One region of the Cobetia sp. L2A1 genome, then DNA from elsewhere that is predicted to be linked to it. Evidence: predicted binding sites of a transcription regulator. Region 1 holds the regulator's gene; each other region holds the start of a gene.
What was found. Region 1 encodes PhoB, which activates phosphate uptake and scavenging genes when phosphate is short. Its sites were predicted from a motif close to TGTCATANNNNTGTCANA; they were not measured.

Region 2: phnC (phosphonate ABC transporter ATP-binding protein) is a predicted target of PhoB. The motif match lies at 1,528-1,545, and genes of this name have one in related genera.
Region 3: GQR90_RS01900 (CYTH domain-containing protein) is a predicted target of PhoB. The motif match lies at 1,393-1,410, and genes of this name have one in related genera.

Annotation. Positions count from the first base shown of each region.
Region 1 covers NZ_CP047025.1:4,048,568-4,050,839, reverse strand. The annotation lists gene phoR (phosphate regulon sensor histidine kinase PhoR) at 1-932, opposite strand, end outside; gene phoB (phosphate regulon transcriptional regulator PhoB) at 940-1,629, opposite strand; gene ubiA (4-hydroxybenzoate octaprenyltransferase) at 1,861-2,272, opposite strand, start outside.
Region 2 covers NZ_CP047025.1:1,495,020-1,497,291, forward strand. The annotation lists gene phnD (phosphonate ABC transporter substrate-binding protein) at 1-366, opposite strand, end outside; gene phnC (phosphonate ABC transporter ATP-binding protein) at 488-1,348, opposite strand; gene GQR90_RS06490 (LysR substrate-binding domain-containing protein) at 1,878-2,272, shown strand, end outside.
Region 3 covers NZ_CP047025.1:406,258-408,529, forward strand. The annotation lists gene GQR90_RS01895 (ion transporter) at 1-57, opposite strand, end outside; gene GQR90_RS01900 (CYTH domain-containing protein) at 165-1,163, opposite strand; gene GQR90_RS01905 (TIGR00153 family protein) at 1,652-2,272, shown strand, end outside.

The sequences.
Region 1 (2,272 bases):
AGTGAAAATGTGGTCTCTGCCTCCACGGAGAAGGTGTGACGTCCCTGAGAGAGTCCCGCTGCATCTTCACGGATTTGTTCCAGCAAAGCCGGCATGTTGAGGCAATGCCCCTCGCCAGTCAGCTCGTCAGTTTCCAGTCGCGAGAGGGTCAGCAAATCTTCCACCAGGTGCTGCATGCGGTCTGTCTGGCTCTGCATCTGCCCCAGACCACGCTGCCAGCGGGGCGGTAGATCACTGGCATAGTCGTTGTAGGTTTCCAGATAGCCCGCCAGCACCGTCAACGGCGTGCGCAGCTCATGAGAGACATTCGCCACGAAGTCGCGGCGCATTTCTTCCAGTTGATAGAGGCGCGTCACGTCACGTGCCATTACCAGACGTTCGTTATCGCCAAACAGCGTGATGGACACCTGCAAGATCATGTTATCTGACAGCGGTGACTGAAGCGTCAGCGGCTCGCGATAGTCGAGCCGATTGAAGTAGTCGATGAAGGCAGGATCACGCAGATAGTTGGTGACGTGCTGACCGCGATCATGACTGGCCTTGAGACCGATAAGCTGCTCGGCAGCGCTGTTCCACCACTCCATGTCACCGTGGTTATCCAGCATCACCAGGCCATCACGCATTGCCTCGGAAGATTCCTGAATACGGTTGAGGATACTGCGCAAGCGCTCCTGTGCCTTGCGCTGGCCCTTCTGGTAACGATACAGGCGATCGAGCAGATCTCCCCACACGCCATCACCCGGCGGAGGCTCTTCATGGGGATTGGTGATCAGCCAGGTGTAGAGACTCTTGAGATGGCGCAGGTGCACGAAAAGATACAGTGCCAACCCTAGCGTAAGCCCCCAGGCAAGGAAGCCGAGCAAACCACCAATCAACCCGAAGCCACCGACCAGATAGCCGAGTCGCCATAGCTCATTCGTCCAGTAGCGCATCTACGCCTCAGGCCTGGGCGCTGAAGCGGTAGCCGGTGCCGCGCACGGTCTGAATCAGGTGCTGATGGCTTTCGCCCAGCGCCTTGCGTAGACGGCGAATATGCACGTCCACGGTGCGTTCCTCGACATAGACATTACCGCCCCATACCTGATCCAGCAGCTGACTACGGGTGTAGGCACGCTCCTGATGGGTCATGAAGAACTGCAGCAGGCGGTACTCGGTCGGGCCGACTTCCAGAGAGCTGCCATGCGCGGTGACGCGATGGCTGGCAGGGTCGAGCATCAAGCCCTCGACTTCCACTGCCTCTTCGACTCCCTTGGGCGTCGTGCGACGCAGTACGGCCTTGAGTCGGGCTACCAATTCCCGGGGTGAGAAGGGCTTGGTGATGTAATCATCAGCTCCCGCTTCCAGCCCTTGAATCTTGTTGTCTTCCTCGCCCTTGGCGGTCAACAGGATGATGGGAATCTCGGCGGTGGTCTCATCACGCTTGAGACGCCGCGCCAGTTCCAGCCCACTGGTCCCTGGCATCATCCAGTCCAGCAGTAGCAGGTCAGGCTTGTCATCAACCACGATGGCGTGAGCGTCCTGGGCGTTATCGGCCTCCAGCACGCGGTAATCCGCCATTTCCAGTGCGACGGCGATCATCTCGCGTATCGAAGATTCGTCGTCGACAATCAGTACAGTCTTGGAGCTCATCGCTAGATCCCAGGCAGCAGTCGGCGCAGGCGCCAAAATGACAGGTCGATGACGATTACACCCCGCTTGTATGACAACGAGATGACAGTGGCAAGCATGGCAGCTTGCTGAGCTTGCGACCAGAGGGCTGAACTCCACGTTGGCGAGTATTTTTATCCTTTTCAAAATGAAATGCGCCACCTGCAAGGCAGGTGGCTCATCTGGTGCTGAGGCATTGAAGTTGCAGGCGACTCAGGTCGCTGGCCAGGTCGCCAATATGATACCCACGGAGATCAGCAGACCTGACCAGTGATTATTGAGAAAGGCCTGGAAGCATGGGCCTCGCTCACGATCGCGAATCAAGCGCTGCTGCCACAGGAAGGTAGCAGCGGCTGCCGTCAGCCCTAGCCAGTAGAAGATATTCAGCGCGAGATGCAGGCCAATACCGATCAGTACCGCCAGCATGCCCAGTTGCAGTAGGCCGATCATCAGCTTGTCGGCACGGCCAAACAGCACGGCGGTAGATTTGATCCCGACTTTGAGATCATCATTACGATCTACCATGGCGTACGCGGTGTCGTAGGCCACGGTCCACATCAGGTTGGCCGCAAATAACCACCAGCCATAGCTTGGTACCTCTTCCAGGGTGGCAGCGAACGCCATC
Region 2 (2,272 bases), 1.6 Mb from region 1:
CATCAGGCTCCAATATCCCTGCTTGCCGCCTTCTGCCACGGTCTGGGCAAAGATTTCACCACCGGCACGATCCACGGCTTCCATGGCTGACTTGTTGCCGTACCAGGCGATGTCGATCTGATTGAAGCGCATGGCTTGAATCACCGCGGCGTAATCCGTGGCGAAGAATGGCTCGACCTTCATGCCGAGGGACTTTGACATGTCAGCCAGGAAGGGCTTCCACAGCGGCTGCTGGTTCTGGCTCGATTCAGTGGAAATGATGCCGAACTTGAGCGTCTCGGCGGCAGCGGCCAACTGGGCACCAGCGGCCAGACCGAGACCTACGATCAGCGGAAGGGTCAGACGACGAAAGGAAGCGAAAGCCATGGGGGAGTCTCCAAGAGGCAAGCAGTGGATCGAGCAATGGGGGAATGAAGCGCTGGTCTTGAGATGGACTGGTCCATAAAAGTGCTGGTCAACAAGTAGTGCTGGTCATGGAAGTGCTGGTTCACACCATGGCCGGTGCGACTTTTCGGGGCGCCGTGTTCTTGACTGCGCTGAGGGCAGGCGTTGTTGCCGAAGGCTCACCCGCGCGGAGTTCATCGAGCCCGGCATTTTCATAAAGTGCCTGCAGACGCTCGTCCGTCAGCTCGCCAATGGCGCCGTCGAAGTAGAGACGGCCATCTTTCAGTGCAATGGCGCGATGACAGTAGCGGCGGGCGACATCGACTTGATGCAGTGTGATGACGACGGTACGACCATCCTCGGCATGGATACGACTCAGAATCTCCATCACCTCGCGGGCGCTGCGCGGATCAAGCGAGGCGATGGGCTCATCGGCCAGGATTACCTCGGCGTCCTGCATCAACACCCGCGCGATGGCGACGCGCTGCATCTGGCCACCTGACAGGGTATTGGCCCGCTGATGGACCATTTCTTCCAGCCCGACGCGTGCCAGGCAGGCGAGGGCGCGTTGACGCTCCTCATCGGTGAAGCGGCCCAGTAGCGAGCGCAGACGCGGCATGCTGCCCAGCGTGCCGATCAGCACGTTGGTCAAGACGCTCAAGCGGCCGACCAGGTTGAATTGCTGGAAGATATAACCCGTGCGGCAACGCTCACTCCGGCGGGCACGACGCAGTCGTCCGGCACTCTGGATTTCACGTTCCATCAGTGTGACGCGCCCACCGCTGTGACGGTTGGCGCAGGTCAAGCCAACCAGGTGACGCAGCAGCGTGGACTTGCCAGACCCCGAAGGGCCGATAAGGGCCACCATCTCGCCGGGAATGACACGAAAGCTCACGTCGTCGAGCACCTGGCGGTGTTCGAAAGACTTGTTCAGGCTCTCGACAGTAATCGTGGGAATGCTCATGACGCCTCTCCTCTGGGGATGGCATCAGTGTGACGGGAGAAGATGAATGGCAGTTGTCTAGACAATGTCAGTTTGATGATGATCGTGGCTCAGCATCTGGCTGACAAAGAGATGTAGCTGATAACAATTCATTTAAAATCAATAACTTATTATTTAGCGAAACAGTAATGACATATCAGTGCCATCAAAATGCCATCTGGGGTCGTAGGTTCTTGGTCGTGTTGTCAGGTTATGGATTTAGCTGGCAGGATGAAATTGTTGCGCTTTACTCGAAGCTTCAGATCCACGGTATATCGACCCATGCACTGTCACTAATGACATCTCTCCCCATCATCGGGAGTAAGTGATGTTGATAGGTAGAGAAGGACACCTCGTTAAGTAGACGCTGATGGGGTAGCTCGTCAGTATCTAGCGAATTTTATGCTCGTTAGCTTCAGGAGGTCGCAGTGTGGCACTGACGGATGAAGGACGTGGCTTTGTCGCACGTGTGAGGAAAGGTTTGTAGCTGCTTGAGAGTGCAGAAGAGGCGCTGGAGCTTTCGGCCACGGATGACATCATCAACTTGCTTGAGCAACGTACCGATGTTGCCATTCGTATCGGAGAACTGGATGACTCCACGCTGCATGCCCAGGTGCTGGGGCGTTCGCCCTTGCACTTGGTCGCAAGCCCTGCGTACCTGATCGAGCATGGGGCGCCGTCGAGCATCTCCACCTTGCAGGCTCACCGTCTGCTGGGCTTCATGCCGCCCAGTCGCTTGAATCGTTGGCCGCTCAAGGGCGCTGCACACGGGTTTGAGGCGACACCGTTCCTACCGACAACCAGTGGAGAAGTCATGCGTCATCTGTGTCTCGCAGGCCACGGCATCGCCATGATCTCGCGTTTCATGCTCGGTGATGACCTCGAGTCCGGGGCGCTGGTGGAAGT
Region 3 (2,272 bases), 480 kb from region 1:
CGACTCGACATGCGAGGTGCCGCCATACTGGTTGGCCGGACCTTGACGCTCTGGCATGGGCAAAATCCTTCAGTCACCGCCGTGCTGTCTGCACGGCGGAAGAATAAGAGAGGCGTACCTCCCCGAGTGAGTGGAAAGGAGCGCGAGAGGCTGGCTCAGCGAGATCAGTCGCGCAAGGCGGCGAGCAGCGACAGGCTGTGCTGACCGAAAGCCAAGGTGGCCCAGGCGGTCTCTGTGCCGAGGCTTTGCTCTAGCGCTTCGACGAGTGCTACAGCATGAATGTGTCCACGGTGCTGGCTGGCGGCCAATCGTGACGCCAGTGCCGAGACGGCCGCTAGCGCATGGGTCAGCCAGCGCTCGCCATCCTGAGATTGGCGATCGGCATGCGCATCGAGAGCATCTATGGCGACGGCAAGCAGGGCGCGTGGATCTGTCGTGTCCAGAGTACGTTCATGCCAGTCGTTGTCCCGCAATGCAGCGCCGCGTCGAGCCTTGCTGGCGTCTGCCGGACGCAGTGCCAGTCGACTGGCCAGTGCGTCAGCCAGTGTCCACAGCACTGCCTCACGCGTCTCGGCGGACAACGGCTTGTCGGGAGAGAGAGAGTCGCCACCGGTCAGCTCCAACTCGAGCTCCTGAATCGAGACCGCGCGTCCTTCAACCTTGACGGTGCCAAGGTCGAGCGCCAACTCGACCCCGACACATCCCCCCGCGACGTCGATCTCGATCTGCCATGCATGGCGTTCGAAATCAGTGCTGAAGGTCGGTGAGAGTGCGGTGAGCAGCTGTTCGCGCGAGGCCTCATTCAGCGCTTGCAGCGGCGGTAGTGCGCGTAGGCCATCGAGATCAAGCGTGGTATTGCCTTCAGGTAGCGTCCATTCCCACTCACCACGTGAATGCAGTCCGCCGTGGCTTTCGCCGCTGGTCTTCAGGGTTTGTCGTAGCAGCGTAGGGCTATCGGCATCCTTGCCACTGCGCCGCAACCGCAGCGCCATGCGCGCACGCTCCATGGCATGTTCGGGCGTATCGAAGTAGGTATTGGCCAGCCAGTGACGCTTGGGCGTGATGCCAGTGAGTTCGGGAATACTGGATAAGGTCTCCAGCAGAGACTGGCGATCGACAACCGGCTGCGATAGCGCAAGCTTGAGTTCAATTTCCTGGGCCATGATGGAACTCCGCGAACAGACAATAAAAAGAAGACAGGGGAGGCTGACGTGGTCTCGGCTCGAGAAGCCGCGCGCGATGACTGCGCTGGTGTAAATGCCGAGATAGCGTCAGGAGGTGCCCATGGCGCTCATGCTCGCGCCTGACCGATGGCAAGGCAAGCACGGCGACCGTTCTCTACCAAGGTGGCTGTGCAAGGAAGCGTCATAAACCATGATTTGATGACAATATGATGACAGGTAAATGACATGGACTGCCTGTGAACAAGGCCTTGGCCATACTGGATAAAGATGCGATATGCGAGTGATTGAGGGTCCCGCCGATGTACGACAATTTTTTCTCAGAGTCATCCTTACGCCTCTCTGACTGCTGCTGATGTTGCGGAAATCACAACAGCAAGACGGTGTTGTGACGCCATGATGAAAGTGATGTGATCACTTCACAGCCTTTGCTACACTCCGCGCGTCAATCCTTAACGCCGACGGCCACTATGGTAACGACCAACCCTTTTTCTTCGATGTTCGGGCGCTCGCCTTTCAAGGCGCTGCACACCCACATCATCAAGACCGATGACTGCGCCAAGCACTTGCTGACATTCTTTGACGCCTGTGAAAAGGGCGACTGGGATCAGGCGGCTAGCATTCGTCAGACCATCAGCAAGCTTGAGCGTGAAGCCGATGAGCTGAAAACACAGCTACGTCTCAATCTGCCCAACTCGCTGTTTCTTCCGGTGTCGCGTTCCGACCTTCTCGAGCTGATCCATGTCCAGGATTCCATCGCGAATGTCACCAAGGACATCGCCGGTATCATGCTGGGCCGCCGCATGCAGATTCCTGAAACGCTGGTGCCCGCCATGCGTATCTATCTGCGGACTGCGGTTGAGTCGGTTTGCCAGGCGCGACGTGCGCTGGGTGAGCTTGAAGATCTGGTTGAGTCTGGTTTCGGACGCAACATGAGCGTGCTGGTCGAAAAGCTGATCAACGAGCTGCATGAGCTCGAGAAGCAGTCTGACGAACAGCAGATAGAGATTCGACAGACGTTGTTTTCTCTGGAAGCCAACCTCCCTCCGGTCGACGTGATCTTCCTCTACAAGATTATCGACTGGGTTGGT